3 regions of the Shewanella psychrophila genome follow, and region 1 is predicted to be linked to each of the others. Evidence: predicted binding sites of a transcription regulator. Region 1 holds the regulator's gene; each other region holds the start of a gene.
What was found. Region 1 encodes MetJ, which represses methionine synthesis genes. Its sites were predicted from a motif close to TAGACGTCTAGACGTCTA; they were not measured.
Positions count from the first base shown of each region.

Region 2: the regulator MetJ is predicted to act here: its motif matches at 1,864-1,881, upstream of serA (phosphoglycerate dehydrogenase).
Region 3: the regulator MetJ is predicted to act here: its motif matches at 4,571-4,588, upstream of metK (methionine adenosyltransferase).

Region 1 covers NZ_CP014782.1:3,384,449-3,391,159, reverse strand. Annotated here, with positions in the region: gene sps_RS14580 (conjugal transfer protein TraF) at 139-1,338, shown strand; gene sps_RS14575 (sulfite exporter TauE/SafE family protein) at 1,469-2,206, opposite strand; gene metJ (met regulon transcriptional regulator MetJ) at 2,391-2,705, opposite strand; gene metB (cystathionine gamma-synthase) at 2,940-4,100, shown strand; gene sps_RS14560 (bifunctional aspartate kinase/homoserine dehydrogenase II) at 4,123-6,510, shown strand.
Region 2 covers NZ_CP014782.1:3,249,265-3,255,975, reverse strand. Annotated here, with positions in the region: gene ygfZ (tRNA-modifying protein YgfZ) at 1-390, opposite strand, end outside; gene serA (phosphoglycerate dehydrogenase) at 522-1,751, opposite strand; gene sps_RS14040 (DUF2238 domain-containing protein) at 1,938-2,540, shown strand; gene sps_RS14035 (helix-turn-helix transcriptional regulator) at 2,806-3,471, shown strand; gene exeM (extracellular exonuclease ExeM) at 3,933-6,536, shown strand.
Region 3 covers NZ_CP014782.1:3,012,847-3,019,557, forward strand. Annotated here, with positions in the region: gene sps_RS12985 (phosphoglycerate kinase) at 1-660, opposite strand, end outside; gene epd (erythrose-4-phosphate dehydrogenase) at 842-1,864, opposite strand; gene tkt (transketolase) at 2,196-4,190, opposite strand; gene metK (methionine adenosyltransferase) at 4,632-5,783, shown strand; gene sps_RS13005 (glucosaminidase domain-containing protein) at 6,007-6,711, shown strand, end outside.

The sequences.
Region 1 (6,711 bases):
CTATCTTTAAATTCGACTGTTTTTATGTGTCTCTACTTATTTCTGTGAGTTTTGTTCAGTGCGCTACGCTGGATTTTACCTAGTAGGAAGAAACGTAACAAACATCAAATAATAAAAATAAAGATAAGGGCTGAAAGGATGAAAATGCTCAAATTTGCACTTTACTGTGCACTACTACTACTCACCCCGTCGGTAGCTATCGCTGGGCAGCAATACTACGAGGCTAGAAGCGATGCCATGGGCGGTGCCGGTGTGGCCTCATCAAGCCGTGAGGGCGCTGGCTTCATTAATCCTGCTCTACTGGCCCTGCAAACACCTAAATTCAATAATTTTGCCATGTTACTACCCGTGATCGGAGCCGATGGTGCCGATAAAGATCAGATGATAGATAAGTTTGATTCCCTGCAAGACTCTTATGATGCACTAGATGCTGCCATTACAGTCGGTGATGCTACTTCAGTCGATCTCTATCGTGGTGAGTTAGTCACCGATCTCGAGTCTTTAAAAGATAACAATGCTTATGTGAGTACAGGTATTGGATTCTCTATCGTATTACCCACACATAAAATGCCCATGGCGGTGTTTTATAAGAGCTATATGGATGCCATTGGAGTCGCAGCCATTGCCCAATCTGATATTGATACTCTTAATGGGTTAGATCCAAATAATCCTTCAGAACTGGCAGACCTAGATTCACAGGGAGCTGTGGTTGCCGGTGTGGTTTCTGATTTAGGCGTAGCCTTGAGCTTTCCACTTTCAATTGTCAATATGCCCATTGCAGTCGGGGTATCACCTAAGCTTCAGCGTATAGATACCTATAACTATGCCGTTAGTGCGAATAACTTCGAGGCTAGTGATTTTGATGATTTTAAGTATAGAAACGACGAGGTCACTTTTAACTTAGATGTTGGTGTCGCCATGAAACCTGTAGAAGGTTTGGTTGTGGGGCTATCTGGTCGAAACCTTATTAGTCAGGATGTGGAGACGGTAGAAGCACAAGGCCGTAAATTTACCTATCAAGTTAAGCCACAATTTACTGCAGGTATCGCCTATGACTGGGACAGTATAAGTTTAACCTCAGATATCGATCTGAACGCCTATAAACGCTTCGAAGAAGTTGGTGGTACTCAGTATTGGCGCGTTGGTGGTGAGTTGAAAGCTACGGATTGGTTTGCACTGCGTTTAGGTTACCGTCACGATATGAAAGACACGACGGCTGATATTTACTCTTTAGGTACAGGCTTCGAATTTGGTCGAGTCTTTTATCTGGACTTTACCGGCATGGTCGGCAGCGATGATGCTATAGGCGGTGTTTTACAAACGTCATATCATTTTTAAATTTAAAGAAGTTTCGAGGGCGCTTCGCTACGAGTTCGCCAACAAGTTGGCTGCGAGCTAAAAGCAAAAGCTTTTCGCTTCTGACTTTTCTTGAACTCGTAGGAGCGAAGCTCCGTACTCGCACCTTCTCTTAGCCTAATTCCATTAATGACTTCACCGCCAATATCGTTGCACAGATTGAACATAATATGAGTGTTGCCTTGCGAGTCTTATCTTTATCAACATGCCCTATCAGTCTCCCCGCGACCACATAACCTAAGATCACCGAAGGCAGAAGCAATAGCGACAGCCATAGATGTTTGATGCTAAGCAGACCTGTGATCCCAAGAATCACAAGCGCGATCAGTGAGCTGAAGATGAAGAAAGCCGATAGGGCCGCACGAAACTGACGGGCATCTTTTCCTGAAAGCAAAATTGCCAGTGGTGGGCCACCGATAGCGGCAATATTACCAAATACACCAGATATCACGCCGGCGCCAAACAGGCTCTTGCGGTTAACGGCTATGTTGAACTTAAGCAAACTCAATATGACCGCCGTGGCAACGATGCCCGATATGGCCAGTCCAAGAATGGGTTGTGGTGCATATATCAATAGACCTGCCCCGAGAAAACCACCAGGAATGCGTCCAAGAAGGGCATATTGCAGCCCATTAAACTCAAGGGCACCTCGCTCTCTAAACAGGGTCAGCAAGGAGATAGAGAAGCCCATGATGATAACCGGGGCCGGTACTAGCTCTGGATCGACAATATACAGCAGAGGAGAGGCGACAATGGCTAAACCAAAACCGATAAGGCTCTGGGTCAAGGCACCACAGAAGATGATAAGGGAAGCTAAAGCTAATGTGGTTGGATCTATCATTGAAAGCACGGCATTTTCTCTCAATTGTACTGTGATGGTTAAGGCGTTAGCCTTGTTAATTAATATGAAAGGCTTCGATATTAATCTTTTAGTCGGGCTCGATTGTTTCTGCAGGGTCGAAACTAGTGTGGAAGCAAACAGGGATCGCAATGCGATCCCTGAAACTGACTGAACAAGATTTAAGTGAGTATGATTACTCTACATCTTCCCATTCGATACCCATCTGATCCATCAAGCGCTTCACTTCAGCAGGGATAGTATCAGGCTTATCTTTAGACAAGTCATCATCGTTAGGCAGAGGTTGGCCTGTGTATGCATGCAAGAATGCCTCGCAAAGCAATTCACTATTGGTGGCATGACGTAGGTTGTTAACCTGACGACGGGTGCGCTCATCGGTAAGAACCTTAAGTACCTTCAAGGGAATAGAAACAGTAATTTTTTTTACTTGTTCATTCTTCTTGCCGTGTTCAGCATATGGGCTAATATAATCGCCATTCCACTCAGTCATTGACTCACCTGTATATTCAAAATTCGGGGCAGATTTTAACCCTTTAAATTGTGCAGTCAAATTATTGCCTCTTATTTATGACAATTGCAAATAGATTTCCATATGTTTGGACGTCTAAACGTCTATATTTGGTTGACGCTGGGCTTTCCCTTAGGTACATTTAGACGTCCAGACATCTCCTGTCCAATTTTTGTTGGGAGGAAGGTGTTCAGTAAATAGTTCTAGGAGTAGTAGATGACCGAACGTAAGTTAGCCACAATTGCAGTGCGTCAAGGGATTGAGTCCGATACCCAACATGGTGCCGTGGTGCCTCCCATCTATTTGTCGACTAACTACTCTTTCGATGGGCACAAGAACCCCAGAGATTTTGACTATAGCCGTTCGGGAAATCCGACTCGTTCTATTCTCGGTGATGCCATCGCTGGACTGGAGAAAGGCGCAACAGGTGTGGTGACTTGTACTGGCATGGCTGCGATCACATTAGTGACTAGCCTGCTTGGTCCCGATGATCTGCTAATCGTTCCCCATGACTGTTATGGGGGAAGTTATCGTCTATTTACTAACTTAGCCAAGAAGGGGGCCTTCAAGCTTGCTGTGGTGGATCAGACTGACAATATAGCACTGGAAGCCGCTATTGCCCAGAAGCCTAAGATGGTCTGGTTGGAAACACCATCGAACCCTTTACTGCGTGTCGTCGATATCGAAGAAATTTCCAAGGCGAGTAATGCCGTCGATGCCCTAGTCGTTGTCGATAATACGTTCTTGTCTCCCATTTTACAGCAGCCACTCTTGCTCGGTGCCGATATTGTTATCCATTCGACTACTAAATATATCAATGGCCACAGCGATGTAGTCGGTGGTGCTGTCGTCGCTAAAGATGCCGAGTTAGGTGAGTTATTGCATTGGTGGTCTAATACCTTAGGCCTAACAGGATCTGCTTTTGATAGTTATCTTACCCTACGCGGTATTCGTACCTTAGCGGTACGTATTCGTGAACATCAGGCTAATGCACAACGGGTGTTAGCGGTATTAACTGCCAGCGAGGCGGTCGATAAAGTTTACTATCCAGGTCTTAGTGATCACCCTGGTCATAAGATTGCTGCTAAGCAGCAAAAGGGCTTTGGTGCCATGCTCAGTTTCGAGCTTAAAGGCGGAGAAACGCAGTTGGTAGCTTTTCTTGACAAATTATCTGTGTTTTCTGTCGCAGAAAGTTTAGGTGGGGTAGAGAGTTTAGTCGCAGTTCCTGCGACAATGACCCACAGAGCTATGGAGCCAGAGGCTCGAGCAGAAGCTGGGGTAAAAGAGACCCTAATCCGTCTTTCAGTGGGTATCGAAGATGCCGACGATTTAGTTGCCGATATTGAAGCTGGACTCGCTGCAGCGGCGAGTTGTTAATCTCGGTAGATAGGAGTTAAAGATGGCGCGTTGTCATTTGCACAAATTTGGTGGTTCTAGCTTAGCGGATGCAGATTGCTACCGCCGTGTTGCTCATATCCTTCTCACTCACGGCAATAGCGATGATCTCGTCGTTGTATCGGCCGCAGGTAAGAGCACCAATTTTCTTTATAAATTATTGGAACTCAAAGACACTGGTCAGCTATGGCAGGAAGAGTTGCAGGTGTTAATCAGCTTTCAACAGAATCTGATCGAACAGCTGCTTTCTAACGAGCAGGCCAGAAGCCTGAGAGAGCGTTTGTCTATCGACAAGTATCAGCTCATCAGTCTGTTTTCTCTAGAGTCGTTAAACGAGTATAAAAGAAGTGAAGTGGTGAGCTTTGGTGAGCGTTGGTCCGCTCGTCTCTTGGCTGCTTTACTCAGAGAGTCCGGCGTTGCAGCATCAGATGTCGATGCCAGAAGCTTGTTGCTAGCCGATGAAGGAGGCGTGCCGCAGATCAGACTCGATGAATCTCGATCACGAGTTCAGAAAACCCTTGGTGAGCATCCCAACGAAAGATTGATTATCACAGGCTTTATCTGCGCCAACAGCCGTGGCGAAACCTTACTACTAGGGCGTAATGGTTCAGATTATAGTGCGACCTTGATTGCCAGTTTAGCTAATATCGAACGTGTCACCATCTGGACTGATGTGGAAGGTGTATTCAACGCCGATCCAAACAAGATTAACGATGCCAAACTACTTAAGAGCCTATCTTTAGATGAAGCTAATCGCTTAGCGCATCTGGGCTCACCCGTGCTGCATAACCGTTCTCTACAGCCCCTATTTGACACTCAAGTGAGTCTGGCTGTTCGTTCCAGCTATGCCTCTCATACCGATTTCACCTTAATTGCACCAAAGAGCTCTCAAGCCAGTGCTCCGGTGGTGACTAATCTGTCCAGTGTCTCTCTGTTTAGTTTCAGAATCAGTAGTGATACTGCTAATTTGGCTGAGTTATTGGAAGTGGCTGGCTTGATCCCGTTAGCCCATTGGAAGTTGGCTCATAACCGAGTTGAGCTGGCTTTTACCCATGAGAATCAGAAACAAGTTCAAGCTATCCTGGCAACCGATGCCCTGGAAGTTTCTGACATACATATTCGAGAAGATCTAGGTTTAGTAGCCTTGGTCAGCGCCGATGCCGGGCTGTACCGCCGTGGCTTCGCTCGACTGCTGAGCAGAGATGCAAGACCATTGTTTAAAGATGGTTTAAGTCTGGTGACTTTAGTTCCGACATCACAAGTTAACCTGCTGACTCAAAAAGTGCATCGTCGTTGCGCTGGTCCTCGCAAGCGCATAGGTGTGCTTCTGCTTGGGGTGGGTAATATTGGTGAGACTTGGGCTCGGCTGTTCAGCCGAGCTAGAGTTGCACTCAATAAAGAGTTAGAAGCTAGCGTTGAGCTGGTGGGTTTACTCAGTTCTAAGAAGGCTTTATTAAAAGAGGAAGGGATAGATCTCGACTCATGGAAACAGGCGTTTGACGAGCAAGCTACTCCTTGGCTCTATGATCATATGTTTGAGCAGCTACAAGCACTCGAATGTGACGAACTCATCGCCTTAGATATCAGTGCTAGCGCCGACTTAACGCTGCAATATCCTGAGTTCTTCTCACGTGGCATTCATGTGGTTAGCGCAAACAAGCTAGCGGGTTCAGGGCCCTTAGCTTTTTATCGAGAGCTTAAGTTACAGTTAGGCAATCGTAGGTTATTTTGGCGTTACAATGCCAGTTGTGGTGCAGGTTTACCGGTACAGCACGCATTGAATGATCTGCATAACAGCGGTGATAGTATCGAAGCTGTTGGTGGTATATTTTCTGGCACCTTGTGTTGGTTATTCGAGAAGTATGACGCTAAGAAGCCGTTCTCTGAACTCGTGTTAGAGGCTAGAGGGCTAGGTATTACCGAGCCGGACCCTCGTGATGATCTGTCCGGTCGAGACATGCAGCGAAAATTGTTGATCTTGGCTCGCGAGATTGGTCATGAGATTGAACTGGAAGATATTGAACTTCATTCATTAGTGCCAGCTGATCTAGCCGATATTCCATTGGAACAGTTTTTAGCGCGGATCTCAGAACTCGATGGAGATATGTTGCAGCAGTTTCAGACAGCGGCAGAGCAAAGTAAGGTCTTGAGATATGTTGCCGGACTCGATGTTGTTGATGGCCAGCTTAAGGCTGCTGTTAGAATGGAGTGGGTCGACACTCAACATGCCTATGCAAATCTAACTCCAGGCGATAATGTTTTTGTGATACGCAGTGCCTTCTATCAAGACAACCCTTTAATTATCAGAGGCCCCGGTGCCGGGCGTGAAGTGACTGCAGCTGCTGTACAGTCAGATCTGGCGCAGATTTGTCGGGATTTAGTGCAAGAATAGCACCGCAGAGAAGGGCGCTTCGCTTCGAGAGGGCTTCGATACGAGAACGGGAACAAGTTCCCTTCGAGTTCGCCAACAAATTGGCTTCGAGTAAGAGCAAAAGTTTTTCATCTTTTGGCTTTTCTTGTCTCGAAGGCGCTTTCTAGCCGCTCTCGCAGTGACGAAGTCACGTTCTCGCAGCAGCTTTGCTGCGTTCTCTTC
Region 2 (6,711 bases), 140 kb from region 1:
AATCCAAGTTTGTGCTTGCTCACCGGCGACGCCTAACAGTAAGTACTTGTCGGTGACATCGACTAAATCGACTTTAGAGAAAACGGCATACTTAGCCAGCTGAGATAGATCTAGAGCTAATGTGTCTGATGGCATCATCATGATCAGCGCATCTTCGAGGGCGAATGTTCTGAAGCTCGCCAGCATCTTACCTTTAGGATCACAATGTGCACCCCAGCGCCATTGGTCGCTCTCTAATGAGCTGATGTCTGTGGTGACTTGCCCATGGATAAAGCTGCGGCCTTGTTCACCCGTCACGCTCATTAGTCCCAAGTGGGACAAGTTAGAGAAGAATAGCGATGGAATTGGGTCATTCAAGTTCCAACTGGGCTGAGAAACGGAAAGCGTCATATCATGATCCTAGGAAATAAACGGGCTGGAAAGAACCGATTGTAACTCTAATTTGCAAATGCTTGAAATGAAATAGCCCGCATAATTGATAAAATTATGCGGGCTATTAATTTTTAGTCTCAGACTGGTATTTAGTGCAGGAGTCTAGTTCGAATAGTGCCTTCGATAGCCTTCATCTGTTCCAGAGCTTCTTCGGCTTGATCCGAGTCGACTTCCATCACTACATAACCAATTTCTGCAGTAGTTTGAAGATACTGAGCCGCAATGTTGATGCCCTTTTCTGCAAACGCTTGGTTAATCTTGATCAGTACACCGGGACGGTTATGGTGAATGTGCAGTAAGCGAGATGCGTCTTTATGCTGGGCCAGAGACACTTCAGGGAAGTTAACTGCAGTCATGGTCGAGCCATTGTCTGAGTATTTGGCTAGCTTGCCAGCCACTTCAATACCGATGTTTTCCTGAGCTTCCTGAGTGCTGCCACCAACATGGGGGGTCAGTATGACATTATCCAAGCCACGTAGCGGGCTGAAAAATTCGTCATTATTCGACTTAGGCTCAACAGGGAATACATCGATAGCGGCGCCAGCGAGTTTTTCACTGCGAACGGCCGAGGCGAGTGCATCTATGTCGACAACGGTGCCGCGAGAGGCGTTGATTAAGATGCTACCTTGCTTCATATAAGAAAGCTCGGCTTCACCTATCATCTCTTTAGTTTGTGGCGTCTCAGGTACATGTAGGCTGACTACATCGGCAAGAGACATCAGCTCTTGCATCGAGTGAATTTGTTGGGCGTTACCCAGTGGTAGCTTGTCTTCGATATCGAAGAAAATGACGCGCATGCCAAGCGTCTCGGCCAAGATACCGAGCTGAGTACCAATATGACCATAACCGATAACACCGAGTGTTTTACCGCGAGCTTCGAAACTACCACTGGCGCTTTTTAGCCATCCGCCTCTGTGTGCCATCGCATTACGCTGTGGAATACCACGGAATAACATAATAATTTCACCAAGTACTAGCTCGGCGACACTTCGGGTGTTTGAAAATGGCGCATTGAAAACCGGGACGCCCAGCTTTTCAGCAAAACTCAGGTCAACCTGGTTGGTGCCGATACAGAAGCAACCGATACCCACAAGCTTTTCCGCATGACTTAACACGGTTTCGTTAAGTTGAGTGCGGGAACGAAGGCCGACAAAATGGGCATCTTGAATAGAGGCAATTAAGGCTTCTTCTCCGAGAGATGCTTTGTGATATTCGATGTTGCTGTAGCCTGCACGTTTTAATACATCAACCGCAGATTGGTGGACGCCTTCCAACAGCAGGATCTTGATCTTATCCTTGTCCAGCGAATGTTTCGCCATGATTTGGGTACCTTCTTCGGTTATTGGTATTTTGTTAACTAAGTTGATTTTTTATAGTATTAGTATTCTATTGATACTTGTCCGACCAAAGTAGCATTTTTTTTGTGCACTGTGGAGGGCTAGATGGCTAAAGTTATTATTCTTATATCAAAACAATAGAGTTTAAACGAATATGAGGTTCCAATTTTGAATAAACAGTTTACTTGGTTAGCCATTTTTCTGGCCGTGCTGGTTTGGTCGGCTATTGATCCCAAAGATCAATTCACTTGGTTTCTTGAGGTGTTTCCAGCCCTTATTGCTTTACCTATCTTATTTCTGACTCGTCAGCGTTTCCCGCTGACGTCACTGGCTTATGTCTTGGTATTAATCCATTGCGTCATACTTATGGTTGGCGGCCATTACACCTATGCCGAAGTGCCTTTATTTGATTGGATCGCAGATATTACCGGCTCAGATAGAAACAATTACGACAAGGTAGGGCATTTTGCACAGGGCTTTGTCCCGACATTATTAGCTCGGGAGATTTTTATAAGACTAGAGGTCGTTAAACGCGGAGCTTGGTGTAATTTCTTGTCTTTATGCTTTGCTCTAGCGTTTTCTGCTTTTTATGAGTTAATTGAGTGGTGGGTTGCTTTGCTAACGGGGGAGGATGCAGAAGCGTTTCTGGGAACCCAAGGTGACATTTGGGACACTCAATCGGATATGGGGATGGCCTTGTTGGGGGCAATAGCTTGTATTGTTACACTTATTAAATTTCATGATTCACAACTGGCCAAACTTAACAGGTAATTAGTGAATTATTTTATCTTGTATAAAGTCTACTGGTTTTTTATGCTTTAAAGGTCTAAGCGAGTAAGGTTTTAATAGCTAAAGATGATAAAAAACAATTTTTCATCAAATTTTACATTCAGTTAATACTTTTTTACTATGGTATTACATTTAAAACTATTCAAATCTACTAAAACTATTCAAAATAGTAATCATTCTGGTTGATAGGGAAGATTGACCACCCCCCTTACAGAGCACAAAAAAAACTTTTCAGGGAGAGAAGCGAATGAGTAAGATTGATGAATTGGTGTTCTTACACCAAGTCGCCGCGCCATGTCACTTGGCTATACTGGCCGAATCTATTGGGCTAAAAACACGTATCGTTAAACAGGTATCTGAGCTTGAACCTGAGAGAGACAGTAACTGTTTTTATCTGATAGAGCAGGAGGGGGCCGCCTTAGACAGTAAGGGGATACCGTTATTAGCATCGCGTCTGGTATCCCATGTACCCGTTGCACTCTATCAAGTGAATCGCGAGAAACTTGAGCCAGAATCTGCATTGTTACTGGGAATACGTGGGTTGCTCTATGCAGATCAACGTATGGATCTATTGCTAACTGGCTTAAGAAAGATGGTGGCTGATGAGCTTTGGTATGACAGGACTCTGATCAGTAAGATGTTCCGTCAGCTGGTGAGTCGTTTAGACAGCGCCAACGATTATTCGCAAGATACTGTGGCTATGCTACAGATGCTGACGAACCGAGAGCGCACCATTATTCAGTTGGTATCCAGTGGTGCTCGAAATAAAGAGATCGCCCATCGACTCTGTATCAGTGAGCATACTGTTAAGGCTCATATCTCCTCTATTTTCAGGAAAACACAATCGCGTAATCGTGTGGAATTACTGAGATGGGCGCAGACATATCAAAGCCATTTTGAACTTTGTTCTTAGCAGATTAATAAGCTACTGATTTACAAGGGTCACACTAATGAGTGGTTCTTGTAGAGGATAGTCACTAACGAAAAACGCTAAAGCGGCCTCAATGGCCGCTTTTTTATGCCTATAAACCCCAGGTGTTAAGGTTAATTAACTATTCCTGTACAAACTTCATTCGGCCGAGACTGTTTATATCATTGTTTTGTAAATAATTGTCACATCTTAACGAACTGGCATTCGGTATGACTTGCCGTAGTCTGTTCTTTGGTAAGTATTTGATTTTATCCTGTTAAAACTATAAGTAGCTTTGCTTGTTTTGTCTTGTGTTAAATGCGTGTTGTTTTTTCTTTGTTTAACAAGTGTTTATCACTCGTTAATGTGATTGACCCATCTTTTTTTTGTCATCTAACTCTGCAAGAATCCCCCGGCACGTTAATAAAAAATAACGGCAAAATTATAATAATGGGGTTGAATAAATGGATAAAGTTACAAAAATGTCAGTGCTTGCACTGTCAATCGCTGCGGCGTTGCCAATGGCGGCTTCTGCTGATGTGATGATCACCGAATATGTCGAAGGCACTGGCTACAGCAAAGCTGTTGAGATATACAATTCAGGTGCTTCCGCAATCGATCTAACTGGCTATTCGCTGGTTTACTATTCCAAAGGTGAAACCGCACCTAAGACCATACTGGATTTATCCGGTAATCTGGACGCTGAAGGTATCAAGGTTATTATCAATAACCATGCCGATAACGCTATTGTCTTAGACTCTTCTATCGATACCGAATCTGCCACCATCTACTTTAACGGTGATGACAAGGTTGGCATTCTTAAAGATGGCGTACTTGTCGATATTCTTGGTGAAGTAGGCACAACAGGTGATTGGGCCAAAGACGTCACTATAGAACGTAACGCAGGTATCACGGCTGCAAACTCAAGTTATGTAGCAAGTGAGTGGACCACTAAAGGCACTAATGACTTTGGTGGGTTGGGTGTCCGTACTGGCAACTTCGATGGCGGTGAAGCTCCAGAGGTGCCAGCATTTAGCTGTACTGGCGAAACGATCACACCTATCTACAAGGTGCAGGGCGCTGGAGATTCAAGTCCGCTAGTGCCTGATGGCGAATATGTATCAGTCGATACTGTAACCATCAAAGGTATCGTTACCGCGCGTGGTGAATCGCTGCAAAAAGGTTTCTATTTGCAAGAAGCACAAGGTGATGGTTCTCCATACACCTCAGATGGTGTGTTTGTCTACTTAGGTAATAAAGCAGCCGATGGCATTCAGCCTGGTGTTGAAGTCTGTGTGAAAGGGCTGGTACAGGAGATGTATGGCCAGACGCAGATTGCCGGCGATGCCACTAAGATTGAGATTGGCGAGCAAGGCGAAGAGCTTGCCCCAACGCCTTTTTATGTTGCCGATGGAGAGAACCTAGCTCAAGCATTGGAACGTTATGAAGGCATGCATATTGTCCTAGATGCAGGCAGTGATATGAAGATAAGCCGTAACTTTAGCTTCGATTATTCAAGCTACCGTAACAATATGGTGTTATCGCACAAAGCCCCTTTAATGAAGCCCACTCAGGTTCACGCTCCTTTATCTGATGCAGCCGTTGCACTGCAGCAAGCAAACAGAATTAACGAGCTTTTTGTCGAGTCTGATTATAAGGCTAGCAATGGCGAAGTGCCTTACTTCCCAGACTTTAATGCCGAAACTGGCTATATGCGTGTTGGCGATCAAGTAACTAATATTTCTGGTGTTATCGGTTACAGTTATAACAATTATCGTTTAGTGGTGACCAATGAGATCACTGCTGGCGATCTGATTCGTGAAAACGATCGCACCGATGCACCAGCCATTGCGACTCAAGGTGACATTCGCGTAGCAAGTTTTAATGTACTTAACTTCTTCAATGACATGGTTGGCGGTGACGATACACCTAACGGTAACCGTGGTGCTTCAACTGAAGAAGAGATGTTACTGCAGCGGACAAAGCTTGTTAATGCTATTACTGCCATGAATGCGGATATTGTCGGCTTAATGGAGATCGCCAATAACGGATTTGGCGAGATGAGTGCGATTCGGAACTTGCTCGATGCCCTCAATGCAGAGCTATCGGATGAAAACGCTTATAGCTTTATCGAGATAAGTGATGAAGATAAGTACCAAGGCAAGTTTATCGGCAGCGATGCGATTACCGTGGGTATCTTGTACCGCGCAGCAAGTGTAACGCCTGAGAACGCGGCATTTGTGATCAAGACCCCAGAGCAACATGCTGCTGAAGGCGTTGCATCTCGTGGTGAAGATGAGACGAGCCCTGCTTATGATAAATATCAGCGTCATAGTCTAGGTCAGACATTTAAGATCCATGACGAGAAACTCACCATAGTGGTTAATCATCTTAAGTCTAAGGGGTCTGAGTGTTTAGAGGATTGGGTTGAATTTGCCGAAGATGAGGATCCAGCCGATCTACAGGGACACTGTAACGAGTTCCGTGTTTCGGCGGCTAAAGTCATAGGTGAAGCACTTACGGATATCGAAGGTGATCTGCTGGTTATCGGTGATATGAATGCCTATGGCATGGAAGATCCTATTGCTGTGTTGACTGACTATGATGCAGCCACTGCAGAGCGTGAGATAGTCACCGCTTCGTGGACAACATTAGATGGCGTTATTTATGAGCGTGAAGGTAGCAAGATTGATAAGGGCTACGGTCTGATCAACTTGAACACTCAAGCCCATGGTCCTGCTACTTACTCGTACAGCTATAGCGGCGAGCTTGGTAACTTAGATCACGCGTTAGGTAATGCCAGTGTTGCTGAGCGTATGGTAGCTATTGAAGATTGGCATATCAATGCAGTTGAATCTAACTTGTTTGAATACAGTGGCAAATACACTGGCGACTTGGAGAAGTCTGAGAATGCGTTCTCGGCATCAGATCATGACCCTGTAATTGTTGCCCTTAGCTACCCAGAGCCGACACCTGAGCCAACACCGAAACCAGATGACGGCGGTTCTTTAGGTTACTTAGGTTTAGCCATGTTGTCATTGCTTGGCTTACGTCGCCGCAAGCACTAACTCTTGAGCTGACTATGCACTAATCTCAAACCGCCTTTAATCGATTAAAGGCGGTTTTTCATTCTATTTCTATGCTAGAAAATAACTAAAGTTAGTTAAAGTGGTATTTAGATTTAGTTTAGTGATTAACTGGCTATTTTTCTTTGTTATTTCATTTCGTTAAAGTAGTAAATCG
Region 3 (6,711 bases), 370 kb from region 1:
GGTATTGGCGATCCCCCCGCCGACCACTAGTTGATCAACGATGCCAGAAAGGCTTTCTAATACCGTAAGCTTAGTGGAAACTTTAGAACCACCCACGATCGCTACGAAAGGACGAGCTGGATTATCCAGAGCCTTACCTAATGCGGCAAGTTCATTGGCAAGCAGAGGACCCGCACAAGCTATAGGTGCATGCATACCCACACCGTGAGTCGAAGCTTGAGCTCTGTGTGCGGTGCCGAAAGCATCCATCACATAGACATCACAAAGACTCGCGAGCTTCTTGGCTAGAGATTCATCATTTTTCTTCTCGCCGACATTGAAACGAACGTTTTCAAACACAACCACTTCGCCGACATTTGCTTCGACACCATCGAGGTAATCATTAGCCAGGCGCACAGGACAATCCAATGCCTTAGTCAGATAATCGACTACAGGCTTGAGAGAGAATTCACTGTTGAATTCGCCTTCCGTAGGACGGCCCAGATGAGACATCACCATCACGGCAGCACCTTTCTCCAGTGCAAGCTTAATCGTTGGCAATGCGGCTCTAAGACGTGCATCACTAGTGACAACACCGGCACTCACAGGTACGTTTAGATCTTCACGAATAAGCACACGCTTACCTTGTAAATCCAACGCTGACATATTAATAATCGCCATTTACGTTTCCTTAAAGATTAAAAGTTAAAAGTTAAAAATAAAAATAAAATTTACGAATCAAAATTTGTCACTCTGACCGCTGGGACAGGACACCAAGCCATCAGAAAAATATATGTAGGAGGGGCTTTAGCCCCGAGGTTCCTAGGTTAACCCTCTCCCGGCTAAAGCTGGTCCTACAGCCTTACACTCTTTTCGCCTTAATCATTTCTAAACTGGTATCTAACATACGGTTGGCAAATCCCCACTCGTTATCACACCAAAGTAGTAACTTAACTAAGTGACCAGCACTCACACGGGTCTGAGTGCCATCGACTATGCTGGATCTGGGATCGTGATTAAAATCACAAGATACTAGCGGCTCATTAGTATAGCCTAGAATACCTTTGTAGAGGCCCTTTGCCGAATCACGAAGCACCTGATTTACATGATCAATATCGACTCTTGATGCTAAAGTTACCGACACATCTATGGCGGTGACATTAATCGTCGGAACCCGCACAGAAATAGCTTCAAACTTGTCTTTCATTTGGGGCAAAATTCGCTCTATGCCTCTAGCCAGCTTAGTGTCCACGGGAATGATCGATTGACCCGCGGCTCGTGTACGACGCAGATCGTCATGATAGGCATCGATCACTTGTTGATCGTTCATCGCCGAATGTATGGTGGTGATTGCGCCGCTCTTTACACTAAAGTGTTTATCTAACACTTCTATGACGGGAACAATACAGTTTGTGGTACAGGATGCATTGGACACAACAGTGTGCTCAGCCTGTAATAGTTCATGATTTACCCCATAGACGATTGTCGCATCCACATCACTGGATGAAGGATGGCTGATGAGTACCTGCTTAGCCCCCGCATGGATGTGAGCCTCACAGCTGGTTCTATCGGATAGCACGCCGGTGGCCTCATAGACTATATCTATATCCAGCTCAGCCCAGGGTAATTTGCTCGCATCACTTTCATGGAGCAGCTTGATGACATCATCACCGACATGCAGGTGATTTTCATCCACACTCAGTTCTACTTGAGACTGAAAGCGTCCATGAGTGGTGTCATATTTAGTGAGATGAAGAATTGCTTCGGGTTTAGCCAGCTCATTGATTGCTACGATCTGAATCTGATCACGCTTACCTGACTCATAAACGGCACGAAGAATTGAACGGCCGATGCGGCCATAACCATTGATTGCAACTCTGATCATTAAGCGCTTATACCCTATAGAAAAATATTGGAATCGACATCTGTAGCTCAACAAGCCTCCCACGGAGGTAAGTTAAAGCTGCAATTTCAATTTGCTCATCTCAACATGTATGTGAAAAGACAATTTTAAAACTGGCATTTATCAAAGATCACTGACAGCATTTCAATGACCTCTGATAAATACCCTATCCCCTTATATAGACGAAACGTACTCTATCAGATGTAACAACGGCCTACCCCATTATTTGTAGCTTTAAATAAGCCACATGAGATAAGCCGTTAATAAGATCACCGAGCTAACACGCTCGGTGATGCACTGCTAAATGAACTAATTAACCTAGCTCGTTCGCAGTAGCCACAACATTTTCAACCGTGAAGCCAAAATGCTTCAACAAATCAGCACCTGGAGCCGACTCACCGAAGGTAGTCATGCCCACAACCGCGCCGCCGAATCCGACATACTTGTGCCAGAAATCGACATGAGCCGCTTCGATAGCAACACGCTTAGTCACAGACTTAGGCAATACAGACTCTCTATAAGCCGCATCTTGCTTATCAAACTCGTTGGTAGAAGGCATAGAAACCACACGTACCTTCTTACCTTGCTCAGTAAGTGCAGCAGCCGAATCGACAGCTAACTGAACTTCAGAACCGGTAGCGATTAAGATCAAATCTGGTGTGCCAGCACAATCGACTAAGGTGTAACCACCTTTAGCAACATTAGCCAGTTGCTCACCAGTACGAGCCTGAGCTTTAAGGCCCTGACGACTGAAGATCAGTGACGTAGGAGCATCGCGACGCTGGATAGCAGATTTCCATGAAACCGCAGTTTCAGCAGCATCACATGGACGCCAAACAGTCATGTTTGGAGTCATACGCAGGTTAGCAAGTTGCTCTACAGGCTGGTGAGTCGGGCCATCTTCACCTTGACCAATTGAGTCATGAGTATAAACCCAAACGTTTTGGATCCCCATTAGCGCAGACATACGTACCGCGTTACGAGCATATTCCATAAACATCATGAAAGTTGCACCATAGTTGATGAAACCACCGTGAAGTGATGCACCGTTCATGATACCGCTCATACCGAATTCACGTACACCGTAATAAATGTAGTTACCGGCTGGATCGTCTTGAATACCTTTAGAACCAGACCAAAGCGTCAGGTTAGAACCTGCAAGGTCGGCAGAGCCACCTAACATTTCTGGTAAGATTGCACCGAATGCACCAATAGCATTTTGTGATGCTTTACGGCTGGCAATGCCTTCTGCTTTGTCTTGACACTCTTGAATGAAGGCTTGAGCTTTCTCTTCAAAATCTGCAGGAAGATCGCCAGTAATCACGCGACGCTTATATTCTGCAGCAAGTTCAGGGAACGCAGCTTCATAGGCAGAAAACTTGTCATTCCAGCTTGACTCGTTAGTCGCGCCAGCGTCTTTAGCATCCCAACCAGCGTAAACATTTTCAGGGATCTCGAAAGCACCGTGCTCCCAACCCAAGAATTCACGGGTCGCTGCGATCTCGGCATCACCCAGTGGTGCGCCGTGGCAGTTATGAGTACCTGACTTGTTAGGAGAACCGAAGCCAATAACGGTTTTACAGCAGATCATAGTCGGCTTGTCGGTAACAGACTTAGCTTCTTCGATAGCAGCGCGAATTGCATCGCTATCATGACCGTCTACACCAGCAACCACATGCCAGCCGTAAGCCTCGAAACGCTTTGGCGTATCATCGGTAAACCAACCTTCGACGTGACCATCGATAGAGATGCCATTGTCATCCCAGAACATGATGAGCTTGCCTAGGCCTAAGGTTCCCGCTAAAGAACAGGCTTCATGTGAGATGCCTTCCATCAAACAACCATCACCTAAGAAACAATAGGTGAAGTGATCGACTATGTCGTGACCAGGTTGGTTGAACTGAGCCGCTAATGTCTTTTCAGCTATGGCCATACCTACGGCGTTACTGATACCAGCGCCTAGTGGACCAGTAGTAGTTTCAACACCTGGAGTGTAACCATATTCTGGGTGACCCGGTGTCTTAGAGTGCAGCTGACGGAAGTTCTTAAGCTCTTCGATAGGCAGTGCATAACCTGTCAGATGAAGCAAAGAGTATATAAGCATAGACCCATGGCCGTTCGATAAGACGAAACGGTCACGATCAACCCACTCAGGGTTATTCGGGTTGTGCTTAAGGAAGTCATTCCAAAGCACTTCAGCGATATCCGCCATTCCCATTGGTGCACCAGGGTGACCAGAGTTGGCTTTTTGGACGGCATCCATACTTAATGCGCGGATAGCGTTTGCGAGTTCTTTACGAGATGACATGCTCTCTCCTGCTTGGTTTTGAGGTCTAGATCATCGAGCGCTATATCAATCAGCACTTAAATTAGAAATCGATGCTCTACTGCAAATTTTGGAGACATATTTTCGCCCACATAACAGACGGACGCAAACGATAATTCACCAAATCACGATATTTCACTGCAAGACATAGGGACTATCTTGTCTCTTATAAACACAGCATCAGTCAATCACTACCTTTACTTCATTTTTATCTGAAGAATATTCATCGAAATTAGTTATCCTATAAGGCTGATAACTAAGGTTTAATAACTAACATACAAATTTTCTTTACATATTCAATGTCACAATATGTACTAATAATTAGTGAACGGGGGTGATCGCCAACTCATTTTGAATTAATATAGACGTCTAGATGTAGATACTTCTACACATTCAAATTGTTCAATGACGAGATTTCCCACCATGGCAAAGCACTTGTTTACTTCTGAGTCTGTATCAGAAGGTCATCCAGATAAAATCGCCGATCAGATTTCTGATGCGGTACTAGACGCAATCCTAGAGCAAGATCCTAAGGCTCGTGTCGCCTGTGAAACTTATGTAAAGACCGGCATGGTCATGGTCGGTGGTGAAGTCACGACTTCAGCTTGGGTCGATATCGAAGAGATCACCCGTAAAACAGTACGTGAAATTGGTTATATCAATTCAGATATGGGCTTTGATGCCGATTCTTGTGCTGTATTAAATGTTATAGGTAAACAGTCTCCAGACATTAACCAAGGTGTTGACCGTGCCGACCCTAAAGAGCAAGGCGCTGGTGATCAAGGGCTAATGTTTGGTTATGCCAACAACGAGACTGACGTATTTATGCCTGCACCCATTACCTATGCTCACGCTCTGGTAAAACGTCAATCAGAAATGCGTAAAGATGAGACCCTTCCATGGTTACGTCCTGATGCGAAGAGCCAAGTGACCTTCGCATACGAAGACAACAAGATTGTTGGTATCGACGCCGTTGTTCTTTCAACTCAGCATTGCGACAGCGTAAATCAATCTGATCTGATTGAAGGTGTGATGGAAAGTATCATCAAGCCAGTACTACCAGCTAAATGGTTATCTAAAGACACTAAATACTTTATCAATCCAACAGGCCGTTTTGTTATCGGTGGTCCTGTAGGTGATTGTGGCCTAACAGGTCGTAAAATCATTGTTGATACCTACGGCGGCATGGCACGTCACGGCGGCGGTGCTTTCTCAGGTAAAGATCCATCTAAGGTTGATCGCAGTGCAGCTTATGCCGCGCGTTATGTAGCAAAAAACATTGTTGCAGCAGGCCTTGCCGATCGCTGCGAGCTACAGGTTTCTTACGCCATTGGTGTTGCTGAGCCAACCTCTATCAGTATTGAAACGTTCGGAACCTGTAAGGTATCAGAAGAGCTGCTAATTGCTTTGGTACGTGAGCACTTCGACCTGCGACCTTATGGCCTAACCGAGATGTTAGACTTGGCACGTCCAATCTATCAATCTACAGCGGCATACGGTCACTTCGGTCGTGATGAGTTCCCTTGGGAGCGTACAGATAAAGTTGAAGCACTAAAAGCTGGCGCTAAAATATAAATTTGTTTAGCCCGTCTAACGACGTGTTAAACCAGAAAACCGCCTTCGGGCGGTTTTTTTATGCCTACATCCTACAGCTCACACTGACTCTTCATCAGTTTTACACTTATTTCTACGTAGCTGAAAAAATCCTGCTAGGTTAAGCTCCTATTAAGTCCGTAGGCGGTAAACTTCCCGACACTTAATTTTTGATACATTTCAGCAAGCCTTCAATGGAGAGATAATGAAAGATAACCTTGGAAAATTGGTACTCCTTGCCCTTTTAATAGGGACTTCACTCTATTGGGGGGCCGATAGTTTCACAAATGACTCCGTCAATCTAAAAAATACTGATAACGCAGAACTCGATGTGACAGATCCCAGCAATAAACGAGCTGCACCATCAGACGAAGAACAAACAAAAAGCAATCTTCCTCAGCTGAGCGACAATATCCCCACCAGCGAAGCTAGAGATGTGGTACTTGACTCACTAGACGATCTTATCACCCTGTTCGATTCACTGGATTACAACACTCAAAGCTGGCTCAAAGGAAACCGCGAAGTGCCGCGCCTCACCTTTGAAGGCGTCAGCGATAACTGGCATAAGACATCCAACGAGATCCCCGTTCAACAGAAGAAGATGGTCTTCTTCCGTCTAATGGCACCGCTGATTCTAGTATCTAACGAGAAAATATTACTGGAGCGGCAGATCGTTGAAGCTGCCAAGTTAAATGATCCTGAACTAAAGCGTATCGCATTAAGGTATAAAGCCATAACGGATGCTAGCGTCCAAATAACCCAAGATATACGCCTTCAATTATTGAATCAGGTCGATATATTGCCGCCTTCTTTAGTACTAGCTCAGGCTGCCGAAGAAAGTGGCTGGGCTACCTCGAGATTCACCTTAGAGGGCAATGCATTCTTCGGTCAGTGGGATTTTAGCGGCAAG